One region of the Delftia sp. 11MD genome, then DNA from elsewhere that is predicted to be linked to it. Evidence: predicted binding sites of a transcription regulator. Region 1 holds the regulator's gene; each other region holds the start of a gene.
The links. Region 1 encodes HrcA, which represses chaperone genes, less so after heat shock. Its sites were predicted from a motif close to TTAGCACTCNNNNNNNNNGAGTGCTAA; they were not measured.
Positions count from the first base shown of each region.

Region 2: a site for HrcA is predicted at 3,968-3,994, ahead of rpoH (RNA polymerase sigma factor RpoH). Genes of this name have one in related genera too.
Region 3: a site for HrcA is predicted at 1,517-1,543, ahead of groES (co-chaperone GroES). Genes of this name have one in related genera too.

Region 1 covers NZ_CP194333.1:1,351,753-1,357,657, forward strand. Annotated here, with positions in the region: gene creB (two-component system response regulator CreB) at 1-637, opposite strand, end outside; gene rapZ (RNase adapter RapZ) at 668-1,570, opposite strand; gene recN (DNA repair protein RecN) at 1,575-3,350, opposite strand; gene ACRSCF_RS06135 (NAD kinase) at 3,353-4,249, opposite strand; gene hrcA (heat-inducible transcriptional repressor HrcA) at 4,280-5,284, shown strand; tRNA gene ACRSCF_RS06145 (tRNA-Ile) at 5,352-5,430, shown strand; tRNA gene ACRSCF_RS06150 (tRNA-Arg) at 5,609-5,685, shown strand; gene ACRSCF_RS06155 (CHASE2 and HATPase_c domain-containing protein) at 5,775-5,905, opposite strand, start outside.
Region 2 covers NZ_CP194333.1:5,386,354-5,392,258, reverse strand. Annotated here, with positions in the region: gene ACRSCF_RS24690 (iron-containing redox enzyme family protein) at 1-176, opposite strand, end outside; gene ACRSCF_RS24685 (fatty acid desaturase) at 192-1,127, opposite strand; gene ACRSCF_RS24680 (sterol desaturase family protein) at 1,124-1,870, opposite strand; gene ACRSCF_RS24675 (Bug family tripartite tricarboxylate transporter substrate binding protein) at 1,904-2,896, opposite strand; gene rpoH (RNA polymerase sigma factor RpoH) at 2,993-3,937, opposite strand; gene ACRSCF_RS24665 (HAD domain-containing protein) at 5,123-5,599, opposite strand; gene ACRSCF_RS24660 (helix-turn-helix domain-containing protein) at 5,666-5,905, shown strand, end outside.
Region 3 covers NZ_CP194333.1:1,071,239-1,077,143, reverse strand. Annotated here, with positions in the region: gene ACRSCF_RS04865 (FecR domain-containing protein) at 1-53, opposite strand, end outside; gene ACRSCF_RS04860 (sigma-70 family RNA polymerase sigma factor) at 50-571, opposite strand; gene groES (co-chaperone GroES) at 1,631-1,921, shown strand; gene groL (chaperonin GroEL) at 1,970-3,613, shown strand; gene ACRSCF_RS04845 (PLP-dependent aminotransferase family protein) at 3,722-4,999, opposite strand; gene hglS (2-oxoadipate dioxygenase/decarboxylase HglS) at 5,123-5,905, opposite strand, start outside.

The DNA.
Region 1 (5,905 bases):
GCAGGGTCTTGACGTGGGTGTCCACGGTGCGGTCCGTGCTGTCGCTGTCCTGGCCCCAGATGCTGTCGAGCAGGAACTCGCGGCTCAGGATGCGCCCGGGGCGCTCCAGCAGGCAGCGCAGCAGCTGGTACTCGCGCCGCGTCAGCTCCAGGGGCACGCCCTGCATGCGCACGCGCTGGCCTTGCGTATCGATGCTGAACAGGGGATCTGCCGGCGGCGCTGTGCTGGCTGTGGGCGCGGGCTGCAGGCGCTGCGCACGGCGCAGCAGGGCGCGGGTGCGGGCCACCAGCTCGCGCGGGCTGAAGGGCTTGGTCAGGTAGTCGTCGGCGCCCAGCTCCAGGCCCAGCACGCGGTCCATTTCCTCGCCGCGTGCGCTGAGCACCAGCAGCGGCACGGCGGCGCTGGCCTGGCGCAGCTCGCGGCACCAGTCCAGGCCGTTGCCATCGGGCAGGCCCACGTCCAGCAGCAGGGCATCGGGCGGCTGCGCCTGCCATTGCGCGCGTGCGTCTGCCAGCTGCAGGCAGTGGCGCACGGCGATGCCGTCGCGCTCCAGCGCATAGCAGACGGTGCGCGCGATGGCGGGATCGTCCTCCACCAGCAACACGCGCGGGGCGTTCGTCATCGGCATGCCTTGCATCGCAGTACTCCGGGAGCGGACCCTGGCGCTTCAGATGTCGTGCGCAAGCAGGTCGGCAGGCTTGGGGGTGGGCCGGCTGTCCAGCGAGCGGTGCCGGCACAGCGTGGGCCAGCGCGGGGCGAAGTGCCGCGCCAGTTCCTCGACCAGGAAGACCGAGCGGTGCTGGCCCCCCGTGCAGCCGATGGCCACGGTGACATAGCTGCGGTGGTTGCTGGCCATCATGTCCAGCCAGGACTCCAGGAACTGCTGGATGTCTCGGCGCATCTGGTCCACGCCGGGCTGCTGGCGCAGGAACTCGGCCACGGGCGCGTCCATGCCGGTCAGCGGGCGCAGCTGGGGTTCGTAGTGCGGGTTGGGCAGCATGCGCACATCGAACACATAGTCGGAATCCGAGGGCAGGCCGTGCTTGAAGCCGAAGGACTGGAAGACCAGGGTCATCTGGCCCACCGGGGCCGCAATCAGCTCCTTGATATAGCTTTGCAGCTGGGACGAGCGCAGGTGGCTGGTGTCGATGACATGCGATTTCTCGCGCAATTCGCCCAGCAGTTCGCGCTCGGTTTCTATGTCCTGCACCAGGGCGCGGCGGCCCTCGGCGACAGGCCCTTGCGACAGAGGATGGCGGCGCCGCGTTTCGGAGAAGCGCCGCACCAGGGTGCCCGTGGTGGCGTCCAGAAAGACCAGGTGGGGCACGACACCCTGGCGCTGCAGCCGCTCCAGCTGCCCGGGCAGGTGGGGCAATCCCCCGGCGCTGCGCGCATCCATGGCGATGGCCACCTTGTTGCTGTGGCGGCCGTGCTCCAGTTCGACGAAGGCGGACAGCAGCTCGGGAGGCAGGTTGTCCACGCAGTAGTAGCCGGCATCCTCCAGCGCATGCAGGGCGACGGATTTGCCCGATCCGGACATCCCGGTGATCAGCACGATCTCAAGCGACATGGCATCAGCCTCCATTGGTGTTGCGCGCGCCGTTGGCCGCACGGCCCGGCTTGGGCCGGGTACGCTGCGCGTCGGCCTGCGGCCGCTGCCGGCCGGGCCTGCGCGGCGCCGGGCGGGGCGGGGGTGCCTGGCGCGCCATGGCCAGCATTTCGCGGGCATGGGCCATCGTGGTTTCGGACTGGCGCTCGCCGCCCAGCATGCGGGCCAGCTCTGCCTCGCGCGCGGTGCTGTCCAGCGGCTGCACGGTGCTGAGCGTGCCTTGCCGTGCGCGTTGCTTGGCCACCAGATAGTGGTGGTCGGCACAGGCCGCGACCTGCGGCAGATGGGTGACGGACAGCACCTGGCGCGATCGGCCCAGCGCATGCATGAGGCGGCCCACGGTCTCGGCGACGGCGCCGCCCACGCCCGAGTCCACCTCGTCGAAGATCAGCGTGCCGGCCTCGCCCAGCTCGCTGGTGGTCACGGCAATGGCCAGCGAAATGCGCGACAGCTCGCCGCCCGACGCCACCTTGGCAATCGGCTTGGGGCTGGCTCCAGGATGGCCGGCGACCAGGAAGGCCACGCTGTCCACGCCAAAGGCACCAGGGGAGTCGGCCGTGGACAGGGCGGCCTCGAACAGGCCGCCTTCCATGCCCAGGCCCTGCATGGCCTGGGTGATGGCGCGCGACAGGCGCGGCGCAGCCAGGGCGCGTTGCTGCGACAGCACCCGGGCGCTGGCCTGGTAGTGCTGCTGCGCGGATTGCTCTGCAGCGTGCAGGGCCTCGATGTCCACGGCGGCGTCCAGCTGCTGCAGCTCCTGGCGCCAGCCGGCCAGCAGTGCCGGCAGCTCATCGGGCGTGCGGCGGTAGCGGCGCGCCAGCTGCATCCACAGCGACAGGCGCGCATCCAGCTCGGCCAGGCGTTCGGGGTCCAGGTCGGCGCGGCGCAGATAGGCCTGCAGCGAATGGCGCGCATCCTGCACCTGGGCCGTGCACGAGGCCAGCACATCGGCGATGTTCTGGAACTCGGGCTCCAGGTGTTCCTGGTTCTGTATCAGATGGCTGGCACGGCCCAGCGGAGTGATCACGCCGGCCTCGTCGTCCTCCAGCATCTGCAGCGTGGTCTGGGCGGTGTCTATCAGGGTCTGGGCATGCGACAGGCGCGTGTGCTGGGCATTGAGCTCGTCCCACTCGTCGGCCTGCGGGGCCAGCTTGTCGAGTTCGGTGATCTGCCACTGCAGCCGTTCGCGTTCGCGCTGCAGGCTGTCCTGGGCGGATTGCGCATGCTGCAGGGCTTGTCGTGCCTGGCTCCAGCGGCTCCAGCAGGCCTGGACCTCGCGGCTGTCTATGCCCGCATAGGCGTCCAGCAGCGCGCGTGCTGCGTCGGGTCGCGTGAGGCTTTGCCAGGCATGCTGGCCGTGGATGTCGATCAGCTGCTCGCCCAGGGCGCGCAGCTGCGTGGCCGTGGCCGGCGTGCCGTTGATCCAGGCGCGGCTGCGGCCCTGGGTGTCCACCGTGCGCCGCAGCAGCAGGCTGTTGTCCTCGCAGGCCAGGCCTGCCGCCTCCAGCCAGGGGCGCAGCCGCGCGCAGCCGTCGAACTCCACGCAGATATCGGCTTGGGGGCAGCCTTCGCGCACCACGTCGGCGTCGGCGCGGGCGCCCAGGGCCAGCTGCAATGCATCGATCAGGATGGATTTGCCGGCGCCGGTCTCGCCGGTCAGCACGGTGAAGCCCGCATGCCAGTCCAGATCCAGGGCCTGCACGATCACGAAGTCGCGCAGCACGATGCGCTTGAGCGCCATGGTCAGGCGCCTCCCTCGTTCCAGCCCAGTTTCTTGCGCAGCGTGGCGAAGTAGTTCCAGCCCTTGGGGTGCAGAAAGCGCACGCTGTGGTGGGCGCGGCTCACGAGGATGCGGTCGCCGTGCTGCAGCGAGGCCAGCGACTGCATGTCGAAATTGGCGCTGACATCGCGCCCGGCCACGACTTCGATCGTGACCTCGTTGGCATCGGACAGCACGATGGGGCGATTGGACAGGTTGTGCGGCGCAATGGGTGCCATCACCCAGGCGGGGATGGACGGATGCATCATCGGCCCGCCGGCGGACAGCGCATAGGCCGTGGAGCCCGTGGGCGTGGCCACGATCAGGCCGTCGGCGCGCTGGTTGGAGACAAAGCGGCCGCCGACCTCGATGCGCAACTCCACCATGCCGGAGGTGCCGCCGCGGTTGACCACCACGTCGTTCATGGCCAGGGCCTCGAACACGCATTCGCCCTCGCGGATCACGCGGGCGCACATCAGGGGACGCAGGTCCTCTTCGTACTCGCCCTGCAGCATGGGCGTGAGCGTGGCCTCGAAGTCCTCCAGCGCGATGTCGGTGACAAAGCCCAGGCGGCCCTGGTTCACCCCGATCAGGGGCGTTCCGTATTGCGCCAGGTGCCGGCTCACGCCGAGCATGGTGCCGTCGCCGCCGACGACCAGGCCCAGGTCGCAATGCCTGCCCAGGCCATCGACATCGAGGGTGGGGTAGTCTGTGAGCCCTGCGTGCAGGGCCGATTGGGTATCGAGCACGACTTCGCAGCCCTGGCGCCTGAGGAAGTCCGCAATGCGCTCGAGCGCGTTGCTGGCATTCTCGGACGGGGCGCTTGCGCTGGGAGCGTGGTACTTCCCGATCAAGGCAACGTGGCGAAACGTGGACGTCATTTCTGGAAATTACATCATTAAAATCATCACATGCTCGACGAACGTGCCAAGTTGTTGCTCAAAGCGCTGATCGAGCGTTACATCGCTGACGGCCAGCCTGTGGGCTCGCGGACCCTGTCGCGTGCGTCGGGGCTTGAATTGTCGCCTGCCACGATACGCAATGTGATGGCTGACCTCGAAGACCTGGGGTTGATCATCAGTCCGCACACCTCGGCCGGCCGCATTCCGACCGCCCGGGGCTACCGGCTGTTCGTGGACACCATGCTTACGGCGGACCGTGCAGATATCGTGACGCCCGAGCTCGTGCCCGAGCAGCCGCAGAAAGTCATCGCCAACGCCGCCAATCTGCTGTCCAGCCTTTCCCAGTTCGTGGGCGTGGTGCTGGTGCCTCGCCGCACCTCGGTGTTCAAGCACATCGAATTCGTGCGACTGTCGGAGCGGCGCTTTCTGGTCATCATCGTCTCGCCCGACGGTGACGTGCAAAACCGCGTCATCTTCACCGACGTGGATTACTCGGCCTCTCAGCTGATCGAGGCATCGAACTTTCTCAACAGCCACTACGCAGGCTTGGCCATGGAAGAGGTGCGCGAGCGCCTCAAGGGCGAGGTCGAGCTTTTGCGCGGCGAGGTGGCCACCCTCATGCAGGCAGCCGTCAACGTGGGCACGGAGGCCATGACCAGTGCCCAGGAGGACGTGGTCATCGCGGGCGAGCGCAACCTGCTGTCGGTCAGCGATTTCTCCAGCGACATGGGCAATCTGCGCCGCGCCTTCGACCTGTTCGAGCAAAAGACCCAGATCCTCAGGCTGCTGGATTTCTCCAGCCAGGCCGAAGGCGTGCGCATCTACATCGGGGGCGAAAGCCAGGTCGTGCCCTTCGAGGAGCTGTCCGTGGTCAGCGCGCCCTACGAGCTCGATGGCAAGGTGGTGGGCACGCTGGGCGTGATCGGGCCCACCCGCATGCACTACGACCGCATGATCCAGATCGTGGACATCACCTCCAAGCTCGTCAGCAATGCGCTGAGTCACAAGCGCTGAGTCCTGCGGGTTAGGCTCTACAATAGTTGTTTGCCATGGACTGCATCCGTGCTGCCTTGGTGAATCAGGGGCCTTAGCTCATGCTTGGTTAGAGCAGCGGACTCATAATCCGTTGGTGCCCAGTTCGACTCTGGGAGGCCCTACCATCCATTGGTATGAAAAAGCCTGCCGCCTTTCCGGGCGGCAGGCTTTTTTGCTGGGAGCGACGCTGCCGGCTGGCATGGCTGCGCCTGGCTGCCATTGAATGCGACTTCCAGGTTTTTTGCAGAAATATGGCGCTTTTGCCTGGAAGCTCCAAAACCCGCTGCTACAATGCGAAGCGTTGCGGCTGTAGCTCAGCTGGATAGAGTACTTGGCTACGAACCAAGGGGTCGTGGGTTCGATTCCTGCCAGCCGCACCAAAAAACGCAAAGCCCTGAAGTTGAAAGACTTCAGGGCTTTTTCGTTTTCACGGGCCATCCGCTGGGATCCGCTGGGATGACACCCCCGGTCAGGCTTGCTGCGCCTTCGGCAGCACGATGCTGAAGGTGCTTCCCTGGCCTGGCGCGCTTTCTATCTGCAGCTGCCCGCCATGGCGGGCAGCCACGGTGCGGACAAAGGCCAGCCCAAGGCCTGCGCCGT
Region 2 (5,905 bases), 2.7 Mb from region 1:
TCGATGGCGTAGTGGCGCTGGACAATGCCGTTCTCGGCCAGGATGCGGCGCTTGAGGCGCTCGGACAGGCGGTTGAGCGGCGCCACGTAGGCATCCATGCCTGCGTTGTCCACGGGTTCACCGGGCAGGAACATGCCTGCGGCATGCAGATAGACGTTGGAATAGGCGACGGGCATGGGTTCTGGGACGTATCAGTCGTATGTTCCGGGAGGCATTTGCGCACGCGTGCGGGCCGGCGGCCAGATCGTGCCGAGCACGAAGACGCGGGCCATGTAGGGTAGCAGTCCGCCTTCGTTGAGCGCGGGGGCCACGCGCTGGCGGTAGTGCTCGCTGTGCAGGCGCGTGAGCTCTGACCAGTGGGCCTGGGGCCGCTCGTGGTGGGCCGTGTGCAGGCCGATGTTGAACAGCAGCGGATTGACCCAGCCCTCGAAGTTGCGCGCGTAGTTCAGTGGCGTGGCGCTGTCCAGCCGCTGGCCGCGCGTCAGTGGCCGGCCATCGGCATGGGCGTGCTGCAGGTAGTTGGTGGCCAGCAGCCAGTGCAGGCCATGCAACTGGGGAACGATCACCAGCAGCAAGGCCTTTTGCCAATCCAGCGATAGCAGCAGCGCCCAGCTGCCCAGCCACAGCAGGTACTGGCCCATGCAGTAGCGAAAGGCGCCGGGCCAATGCCGCCGCAGCTGGCCCAGCCAGCGCAGGAACAGCGGGTACAGCACCCAGCCGGCCTGCAGCGGGTGGAGCAGGTAGCCCAGCAGATGGTTGTGGTCGCCGCCGAAGCGGTAGGTGCGTGCCATGTCGCGCGGGCCGTGGCGGAAGCGGTGGTGGTTGGCCACATGGGCGGGCCAGAACACAAAGGTCGGGTGGCCCTGCAGCAGGGTCAGCCAGTAGTCGGTGAAGCGGTTGGCCCAGCGCCCGCGCCACATGCGCAAATGCGTGTGGTTGTGGTGGATGACGCCCACGCCCAGCGTGAGGAACAGCTCGATCCCGTAGAGCCACAGGTTCCAGCCATGCTGCCACTGCCACCACACGATCAGCGGCAGCGCCACCAGATAGGCCAGCGACTGCAGGTCGCGCCCGTGGCGCAGCCGGGGCAGCCGGGGCTGGACGTGGCGAGCAGGCGGTCGGCTCATTCCGTCCTGGGCCGGGCCGTGGCGGGCAGGGCCACGCGCGTGCGCATCAGCCGGTCCATGAAGGCCAGCGCAAAGCCATAGTTGCCGTTGGGCCGGGCATGGTGCAGGTGGTGGCGCCGGCTGGCGGCCAGCGCATGCGTGTCGGACACCCCGGGAAAGAAGTCGTAGTTGGAGTGGCCTATGACGTTCAGCAGCAGGCTGAGCACCGGCACCGAGGCCAGCGACCAAAAACTGAAGTCGTGCACCACCATGGGCAGCAGGATGACGTTGCCCAGCATCAGCGCCTCGATGGGATGGAAGCTGTAGGTGGACCACGGCGTGGTGACGATGGAGCGGTGGTGGTCACCATGAAAGCGCCCCAGCAGCCGCGTATGCAGCAGGCGGTGGTTGATCCAGAAATGCACATCGTTCCAGATCAGCAGCACCACGATTTCGATGGCAATGCGCCAGGGGCCTGCATCGGGCTCCAGCCGCGCCCATCCCAATTGCAGAAGGCCCCAGGGCACGATCATGCCGATGCCGAAGATCAGCACCGAATGCAGCGACTGGCGCCATTCGCGCTGCAACTGGTCGGGCTTGAGCGGGCGCGTGTCCAGCACGCGGCCCACGCCGCGCCGCTGCAGCCAGCGCGTGAGCGCCGACATGCCCCAGCCACCGGCCAGGTAGAGCACGCCAAAGAAGGCCAGGCCCCAGGCCATGACCTGCCAGGCATTGAGTTCGGTGAAGGCTTGGGCTGCGGTCATGGGGGTGTCAAAGAGGGCACGTCACTGGGCGCATCATTGTGCGCGTATGCCCTGTTCGCGGATGATGCGGCCCAGCGTCGCCACGTCCTGGCGCATGCGCAGGGCCAGGCCTTCGGGCGAGCTGCCCACGGCCTGCCAGCCCTGGGCGGCCAGGCGCACGCGCATCTCGGGCGAGCGCACGATCTCGCTCACGGCCTCGGCCAGCTTGTGCACATGGGCGGCGGGCATGGCCTTGGGCGCGGCCACGGCGTTCCAGATCTCCAGGTCGAAATCGCCCACGCCCAGCTCCTTGAGGCTGGGCAGGCCCGGCGCCAGCGGGCTGCGCGCGGCCGAGGTCACGGCCACGCCGCGCAGCTTGCCGGCCTGGACCTGGGCCATGGCCAGCGCGGGCGGCAGCATGGACAGCTGCAGGTCGCCGCCCTGGATGGCGTTGAACACCTGCGGGTAGCCGGGATAGGGAATGTGCTCGGGCCTGAGCGCGGAGCGGCTCTTGAGCAGCTCCATGCCCAGGTGGCCCACGGTGCCCACGCCGGGCGAGCCGTAGCTCCAGCGGCTGCCGGCCTGGGCAGCGGCCTCCAGGAAGGCCCGGCCCTCGGGCGCGCCGGCCGGCGCCACCAGCACCAGGGGTGCCACGCCGATCAGGCTGACGGGCTGCAGGTCCTTGACGGGGTCGTAGCGCACGGCGGGGTTGAGCAGGCGGGCAATCGTCAGGTTGCCGTTGATCATCACGCTGAAGGTATGGCCATCGCGCGCACGGGCCACCTGCTCGCCTGCAATGTTGCCGCCTGCTCCCACCTTGTTCTCGACGATGACGGGCTGGCCCAGGCGCTTTTCCAGCGGCTCGGCCAGGGCGCGCGCCGTGAGGTCGGGGGAGGAGCCCGCGGGAAAGCCCACGATCAGATGCAGGGGCCTGCTGGGCCACTGGTCGCCCGCCACGGCGGCGCAAGGCAGCAGGGCCGAAGCCAGGGCGGTGGCCAAGGCATTGGCGAAGAGGCGGCGTAGTGGCGAGATGGCGCTGGCGGGCATGGGTGCGTGGGGGCCGCAAAGGCTGCGGGCAATAAAAAACCCGGAGATTATCCGGGTTTGTCTTGAAGCGGCCTGTCAGCCCAGGCCGTCAGGCCATCAGGCGAACTCTGCCAGGGCCTTCTTCATCTTCTTCATGGCAGCCACCTCGATCTGGCGAATGCGCTCGGCGCTCACGCCATACACGGCGGCCAGCTCATGCAGCGTCATGCCGCCCGAGCCGTCATCGTTGACCTTGAGCCAGCGCTCCTCGACGATGCGGCGGCTGCGGTCGTCCAGCGAATCCAGCGCCATGGCAATGCCGTCGGTGGCCAGGTGGTCACGCTGGCGCGACTCGATCATGGCCGTGGGCTCATGTGCGCCGTCGGCCAGATAGGCGATGGGACCGAAGGCCTGCTCGCCATCATCGCTGGGCGAGGGGTCCAGCAGCACGTCGCCACCGGCCAGGCGCGTTTCCATCTCCATGACTTCTTCGCGCTTGACGTTGAGCTTCTCGGCCATGGCGTCGATCTCGCCGGAGGTCAGCGTGTCGCGCAGCATGGCGCCGTCCTCGGCCATGGCGGCGTCGGACTTCAGGCCCTGCTTCATGGAGCGCAGGTTGAAGAACAGCTTGCGCTGGGCCTTGGTCGTGGCGACCTTGACCATGCGCCAGTTCTTGAGGATGTACTCGTGGATTTCGGCCTTGATCCAGTGCATGGCGTAGCTCACCAGGCGCACGTTCTGATCGGGATCGAAGCGCTTGACGGCCTTCATCAGGCCGACATTGCCTTCCTGGATCAGGTCGCCGTGCGGCAGGCCGTAACCCAGGTACTGGCGCGAGATGGACACCACCAGGCGCAGGTGGGACATCACCAGACGCCCTGCGGCGTCCAGGTCACTGTGTTCTTTGAGCTTGCGGGCGTAGTCCTGCTCTTCCTCGAGGGTGAGCATGGGCAGGCGGTTGACCGCGGAAATGTAGGCATCCAGATTGCCCAGAGGCGGCACCAGGGCCCAGGGGTTAGCGGGCGCCAAGGTGGTCGCAATGGAGCCGGAGGCGTTTGTCATTGCAGAGTTCCTTTCTTCCATTCCTTCATATTAGCACTCGTTAGGATTGAGTGCTAAAGCCGAAGTTCCGCGGGTTTTTCAGTCGGTTGCAGAAAATCTTCGGCACTGCAAAAGTCGCTTCTGGCTAGTCTGAGCGATTTTTGGAAACCCTGCTTGCCGGCGGGAGGCATGTTGTCGATTCCCACCGAGTTTTGAACTTTTCTCACTCAGTTTTGAACTAATTTCTTGTCGATTCGCTTCGTAAGTCATTGATTTAAATGAATATTTTTGCACTCTGAACTTGCCTGGCGAGTGATCAGGGCCGAGAAATGCCAAGTTTTGAGGTGCCTATCCCATGGCTTACATTCGCGAGCCCTGCGCCCTGCGCCCTGCGCCCTTCGCCCTTCGCCCTGCGCCCTGCGCCCTTCGCCCTTCGCCCTTCGCCCTTCGCCCTTCGCCCTTCGCCCTTCGCCCTTCGCCCTTCGCCCTTCGCCCTTCGCCCTTCGCCCTTCGCCCTTCGCCCTTCGCCCTTCGCCCTTCGCCCTTCGCCCTTCGCCCTTCGCCCTTCGCCCTTCGCCCTTCGCCCTTCGCCCTTCGCCCTTCGCCCTTCGCCCTTCGCCCTTCGCCCTTCGCCCTTCGCCCTTCGCCCTTCGCCCTTCGCCCTTCGCCCTTCGCCCTTCGCCCTTCGCCCTTCGCCCTTCGCCCTTCGCCCTTCGCCCTGCGCCCTGCGCCCTGCGCAGCAGCGGATCTCTGTGGGAGCATCGAATCAGTCGGTAAGACGCCCTCCCAGGCTCCGACAGGTCAGGAGTTGCGAAAAGTTCAACTCGCTATGAGAGTCACAGCGGGTCCAGACTGGGCGGTCCAGGTACATGTAAGTCCCTGATCTGCCTCATGTGCAGAGACAACCCTCGGTGAACATCGACACTGGATCACCTCGGTGCGGCTGCATTTTTTGCACCTTCTATGGCAGATCCCTGAGGGATATCGAAAGGTTCACACGCTCAGCGGGGCGAACGCAGGTCCTTATCTCGACAACGCTTTTTGCCTCTCAGTTTTGAACTCCTCGGCTGGAAACCCTCTGAATTTTGAACTCTTCCCGCCGCTTCTCACTGAGTGTTGAACTATCCGCAGGTTGTGATTAAATTTTCAGCAGATCACGGTGTCTGAGTGCAGGCGCTATGCGGCCACATTTCAGTGTGGATGTCATCAGCTGGTGAGCCGATGAAGGCGAGCAGCAAGCTGTGGTGCGACGCCTTCAGTAACGCCTTCGAGGCCGTTGGTCACGAACAGGGAGCCGCAAAATGGCATGAACAGCCAAGGACGGTCGTCCACTGCCAGCCAAGGCAGGTGGGCTGAATTGTTAGCCCACAGCCAAGCCCGGCATTCAGCTTGACGGTGGTAGCCCAGCAAAGTGTTTGGAACATCACGCAGCTCGGGATAGTGGGGGGTGACGCCCAAAATTCTGTCCGCGATGTCTGGTGAGAAGTGCTTTCGAAGCTTCTCAACTGGCGCTTGCAAGCGCCAGGTACTTGAAATCACCACCAAACATGTCGACGCTTGACGCAGGAGATCTTCCATCAACGGCAGGCAGCAGAAGTGCTTTGACTCGTGACAGAACTCAGGGTGCAGCACCCCATCGAAGTCAAGGAAAACTATGGGGGCTGCGATTGATGGCAGGGACATAGCAAAACCTTAGATGAGACTAGTTGGTCGTGGTCTTTTTGGTCTCACTGGGCGGAAATCGAGGCGATGCAGCCTCGCAAACATGTTCCCACTCGAGCCGACTTTGGCCACGCGCTTCGACAGCTGCGTGCCCTGCGCGGTTTGACGCAAGAGGACATGCTGATGGCAACCAGCAGGCGTCACATGAGCAGAGTTGAGCAAGGCCATCAGATACCGAGCGTTCGCGTTATTGAGGCATTGGCCGAAAGCTTGCAAATTCATCCATTGACGCTCATCGCAGCTGCATACTGCGTTAACTTGGACGAG
Region 3 (5,905 bases), 280 kb from region 1:
ACCAGCCATTCGGCGGCCTGCTCGCGCACCGCAAGAGGAATGGGCAGGCTCATGCGCCGTCGTCGTCCAGAAAGCAGACTTGCACCACGGCCCGCGCGATATGGCGGCGCACGGTGGGCACGGAAAGGCCCAGTTCAGCCGCGATGTCGGCCTGCCTCATGCCGTCGATCTGCGACAGCAAAAAGGCCTGGCGCACGGGCAGTGGGAGCAGGGCCAGCAGGCGGTCCACCTCGACCAGGGTCTGCAGCACGATGGCGCGGTGCTCGGGGGACTGGGCCACGGCCTCGGGCATGAGGGCCAGGGCGTCCAGATAGGCCTGCTCCACGCAGCGCTTGCGGTAGAGGTTGGCGGCCAGACCCTGTGCAATGGTCATCAGCAGGGCACGCGGTTCGCGAATGGCCTGGATCTCGGCGCCGCTGCGGCCCAGCAGGCGCACATAGGTGTCCTGGGTCAGATCGGCCGCATCAAAGGCATTGCCCAGGCGCTTGCGCAGCCAGCCCAGCAGCCAGCCGTGGTGGTCGGAGTAGAGAGTGGCGACATCGGGAGCAAGGGCGCGGTCGGCGGCGGGCATGGGAAAGCGGCACGAGTGAAGCAGGAGGAAAGGCACCGGGGCAATATGCACTGGCAAACAAGAATGCTTCTTATTTTCATTGTATCCAAATCCTACATCGTCATTGCACCAACCTGCGCACCAACGCCTGAGTGCGGACGCTCGGCGCGAGCACCATCGTGGGCTGATGCCACCTTCGTTGAAACCAGTCGGAGCGACGGCATGGAGTCGACAGGAATCAGCGGTGCAGCGCGAAATGGGGCCTTCGAGGCGAAGCACGGCGCACCGAAGAATCGACTGGCCACTTCCAAACGGTGAAGCGGTCGTCCAACAATGGAAGCCTTCAACGGCCGGTGTTGGTCGTCCCTGTCACTCTCGCTTTGCACAGTGAAGGGCGTAGATCAGCCTGAGGCCATCGTTAGAAAGTCTGCAGTTGCCATCTGCTCCGCAGCGATTGCTGCTGCTCACGGCCACCTCGTGACCTATCAGTTGCAGCCACATGGTGGTCATCCAAGCTTCAGGGCTGGCGGCATCGCCAGATGCTTCGCTCCTCATCCGCACCCGACCTGGTGAAGCTCCCCTTTAGGACTGGCCCGTCATCGTGCCACGAAGGCGGAGCTTTTCTCCCTCTGACCACAGAGGTCACCAGACGAGGCCTCGGTCTCGTTCGCGCCTGATCAAGGGCAGTCAGTCTGCACGGCTGGCTGATCTTGGGTGCGCTCAGCACCACGGCCAGGGCGCCTTCGATGCGCCGTCAGGTCACAGCCCGCAAGGCTGCATGGTGATTCAGCGACAGCCTTTCGCCGGAAGTTCTGTGTGCTCCTGCAGGCCGCGCTTCGCCGCTGGCCAGCGCGGGCGCGCCCCGAAAAAACTAAAGATCAGTAGCGTTCCGCACTCCGCGCCGGATGTGCCGTCTTGCGGCACATCCGGCCCTACCCCTTGAAACCTGGCCGAATTGCCTTATTATTAGCACTCGTTGGGTATGAGTGCTAACAATCCTCTGTCCCACATTGCTTCGAATGCCGGCCCGCCGGGCCGGCAAGTCTTTGTTTCAACTTTGTTGATGATTTAGGAGTTGGTATGAACCTGCGTCCCCTGCACGATCGCGTGATCGTCAAGCGCCTCGAAAACGAAACCAAGACGGCTTCGGGCATCGTGATCCCCGACAACGCCGCCGAGAAGCCCGACCAGGGCGAAGTGCTGGCAGTGGGTCCCGGCAAGAAGAACGACAAGGGTGAAGTGATCGCCCTGAACGTGAAGGTCGGCGACCGCGTTCTGTTCGGCAAGTACAGCGGCCAGACCGTCAAGGTCCATGGCGACGAACTGCTGGTGATGAAGGAAGACGACCTGTTCGCGGTCGTCGAAAAGTAATCCACGCGCTTCGAAACCGCACTTTCCAACTGAATCCGGAGAATTGAAATGGCAGCAAAAGACGTAGTTTTCGGCGGCGAAGCACGCGCCCGCATGGTTGAAGGCGTGAACATCCTGGCCAACGCGGTCAAGGTCACGCTGGGCCCCAAGGGCCGCAACGTGGTGCTGGAGCGCTCCTTCGGCGCCCCCACCGTGACCAAGGACGGCGTGTCGGTCGCCAAGGAAGTGGAACTCAAGGACAAGCTGCAGAACATGGGCGCCCAGCTCGTGAAGGAAGTGGCCTCCAAGACCAACGACATCGCCGGTGACGGCACGACCACCGCCACCGTGCTGGCACAGGCCATCGTCCGCGAAGGCATCAAGTACGTGGCCGCCGGCCTGAACCCCATGGACCTCAAGCGCGGCATCGACAAGGCTGTCGCCGCCCTGGTGGAAGAGCTGAAGAAGCAATCCAAGGCCACCACCACCTCCAAGGAAATCGCCCAGGTCGGCTCGATCTCCGCCAACTCCGACGAATCCGTGGGCAGCATCATTGCCGAAGCCATGGACAAGGTCGGCAAGGAAGGCGTGATCACCGTTGAAGAAGGCAAGTCGCTGGCCAACGAACTCGACGTCGTCGAGGGCATGCAGTTCGACCGCGGCTACCTGTCGCCCTACTTCATCAACAACCCCGAAAAGCAGGTTGCCCTGCTGGACAACCCCTTCGTGCTGCTGTTCGACAAGAAGATCAGCAACATCCGCGACCTGCTGCCCACGCTGGAAGCCGTGGCAAAGGCCGGCCGTCCCCTGCTGATCATTGCAGAAGACGTCGAAGGCGAAGCCCTGGCAACGCTGGTGGTCAACACCATCCGCGGCATCCTGAAGGTTGTGGCTGTCAAGGCTCCTGGCTTCGGCGACCGCCGCAAGGCCATGCTGGAAGACATCGCCATCCTGACGGGCGGCAAGGTCATCGCTGAAGAAGTGGGCCTGGCGCTGGACAAGGTGACCCTGGAAGACCTGGGCCAGGCAGTGCGCATCGAAATCGGCAAGGAAAACACCACCATCATCGACGGTGCTGGCCAAGCTGCTGAAATCGAAGCCCGCGTCAAGCAGATCCGCATCCAGATCGAAGAAGCCACCAGCGACTACGACCGCGAAAAGCTGCAAGAGCGCGTGGCCAAGCTGGCCGGCGGCGTGGCCGTGATCAAGGTCGGCGCTGCCACCGAAGTCGAGATGAAGGAAAAGAAGGCCCGCGTTGAAGACGCCCTGCACGCTACCCGCGCTGCTGTGGAAGAAGGCATCGTGGCCGGCGGCGGCGTGGCTCTGCTGCGTGCCAAGCAAGCCGTGGGCGAACTGAAGACCGGCGACGCCGAGCAGGACGCCGGCATCAAGCTGATCATGAAGGCCATCGAAGCGCCCCTGCGCGAAATCGTGGCCAACGCCGGTGGCGAGCCCTCGGTGGTGGTCAACGCCGTGCTGAACGGCTCGGGCAACTACGGCTTCAACGCCGCCAACGACACCTACGGCGACATGCTGGAAATGGGTATCCTGGACCCGACCAAGGTGACGCGTACGGCCCTGCAGAACGCCGCTTCCGTGGCATCGCTGCTGCTGACGACCGAAGCCATGATCGCCGAGTCCCCCAAGGCTGAAGGCGCCCCCGCCATGCCCGACATGGGCGGCATGGGTGGCATGGGCGGCATGGGCATGTAATTGCCCGCCGCAACCGGGCAGGCCTTGCGCCATGCCCGGTTTGCCCCGCAAGAAAAAGGCCGCCCTCGGGCGGCCTTTTTCATTGCATGAACGCTGTTGCCGATGTCCTCAGGACACGGCCTGGCCCCAGGCCCGGCCCAGGCGCGCCACGGCCTCGGTGATCTGGGGCACGGTGGGCGCCGCATACGACAGGCGCATGCACAGGCCGGCCTGCTGCGCCGCCTCGGCCGGGAAGAAGGCCTTGCCTGGCACATAGAGCACGCCCTGCTCCACAGCGGCCGTGAACAGCGCCCGGGCCAGGGCCTCGGGCTCGCCCGCATGCCGTTGTGGCGGCAGCAGCTGCGCCCAGACGAACATGCCGCCCGCAGGCCGCACGAAGCGGATCTGCTCGCCCAGGGCCGACTGCATGCCCGAGCACAGCGCATCCATGCGCGCCGCGTACTCGGCGCAGGCCTGGGCCAGCTGGGGTGCATAGCGGCCCGAGCGCAGATAGTGCGCGGCGATCATCTGCGCCAGCGGCGAGGTGCACAGGTCGGCCGTCTGCTTGGCGATGGTGCAGCGGCGCAGCAATTGGGCGTCGGCCAGCATCCAGCCGATGCGCAGCGCCGGTGCCACGGTCTTGGACAGGCTGGACAGGTAGACCACGGGGTTGGACTGGGCGCCGCACTGCGCCAGGCCTGTTTCGTAGATCGACGGCTCGCGCTGGCCGGTAAAGCGCAGCTCGCCATAGGGATCGTCCTCGACGATGGCAAAGCCGTGCTGGCGCGCCAGCGCCACCAGGGCCTCGCGCCGCGCCGCGGGCAGCAGCGTGCCGCCCGGGTTGGAGAAGTTGGGCACGGTGTAGAGCAGCTTGGGGCGGCGCGCATGGGGCCACTGCGCCAGCAGGCTGGCCAGGGCACCGGTGTCCAGGCCGTGTTCATCCGTGGGCACGGCCACGACCTGTGCCTGGGCCAGCTTGAGCGTCTGCAGCGTGGCCGGGTAGGCGGGCACCTCGACCAGCACCGGATCGCCAGGCTCCACCAGCACCTTGACCAGCAGGTCGAAGGCCTGTTGCGAGCCCGTGGTCACGATCATGTCGGCCGGCGTGCAGGCAATGCCGCGCGTGGCGCACAGTGCGGCCAGGGCTTCGCGCAGCGGCAGCTGGCCTTCGCTGGCGCCGTACTGCAGGCTGGCGGCAGCGTCCTGCTGCAAAGCGGCCATCGCGGCCTGTTGCAGGCCTTCGGCATCGAACAGGCTGGGCGAGGGATAGCCGCCCGCCAGCGAGAGCATGCCGGGGCGGCTCAGATAGGGAAACAGCTCGCGTATGGGCGAGCCTTCGGGATGTGCGAACAGCGGGTTGAACAGATGGGCGGTGGGCGACTGAATGCCCAGGTCTGCAGTGCTCATGAAGGCCTCTTGCGGCTTTGCAAAAAACAAAGGGGCGCGTGCACAGGCCTGGCGCCTGCGCATGCGCCCCGGGAAAGGGGATACAGGGTGGATGCCGGCCAAAGCCGGCCTCCAGGCAGCCGGTCAGGCCACAGCCTGGGCGGCCTGGGTGCGCAGCGCGCTGCGCAGCTGGTCGATGGAGCGCTGCTGCGCCTGCTCGTACAGCGCGATCTCGTCATGCACGCGGGCACCCAGGTCGGCCTCGAAGGCCTGCTGGGCCGCATGGGCCGCGTACTGCTTTTGCTCTTCGCCGCCCAGGTTGGACTGGAAGATGCCGGCCGCGCTCACGGGCAGGAAGTCCTCGTAGACGATGGGCTCGGCCTGGGCCAGGCCGCGGGCGATCAGGGCGTCCAGGTCCGAGGCGGCGGCCGCGGCGGCCTCGCCTGCGGCCAGGGCGGCGCCCTCATCGCTCAGCGTGAAGCGGTAGAAGGCCAGGTCCTGGCGGCGCAGTTGCTCATGGGTGTCGGGGAAAGCCTCGAAGACCTGGGCCAGGCGGCTGCCGTAGTCGGGTGCGGCACTGCCCGCGCTGCCCATGTCGCGCACCTGGGCCAGCAGCTGGTCGTAGAGCGCGCGGCCCTTGCGCGTGAGCGCAACGCCGCGCTGCTCGATCTCGCCGAAGCGCGCCGTGTGCGAGCCTGCGCCCGTGGCATCGCCGGCGAAACGCACGGTCTCCTTGAGCGCCTTGAAGCTGGTCTGGCGCAGCAGGATGGGGCAGGCGCGGCGCGGCGGGCCTTCGACCACGTCCTTGGCATCCATGCCGCGTGCGGGCATGGCGGCCTGGGCCGCGTCGATGTCCAGGGTGCGCGGCGTCAGGTGGTTGATGTGCGGGCCCTTGAAGCAGACCACGTCGGCGATCAGGCGGTGGGC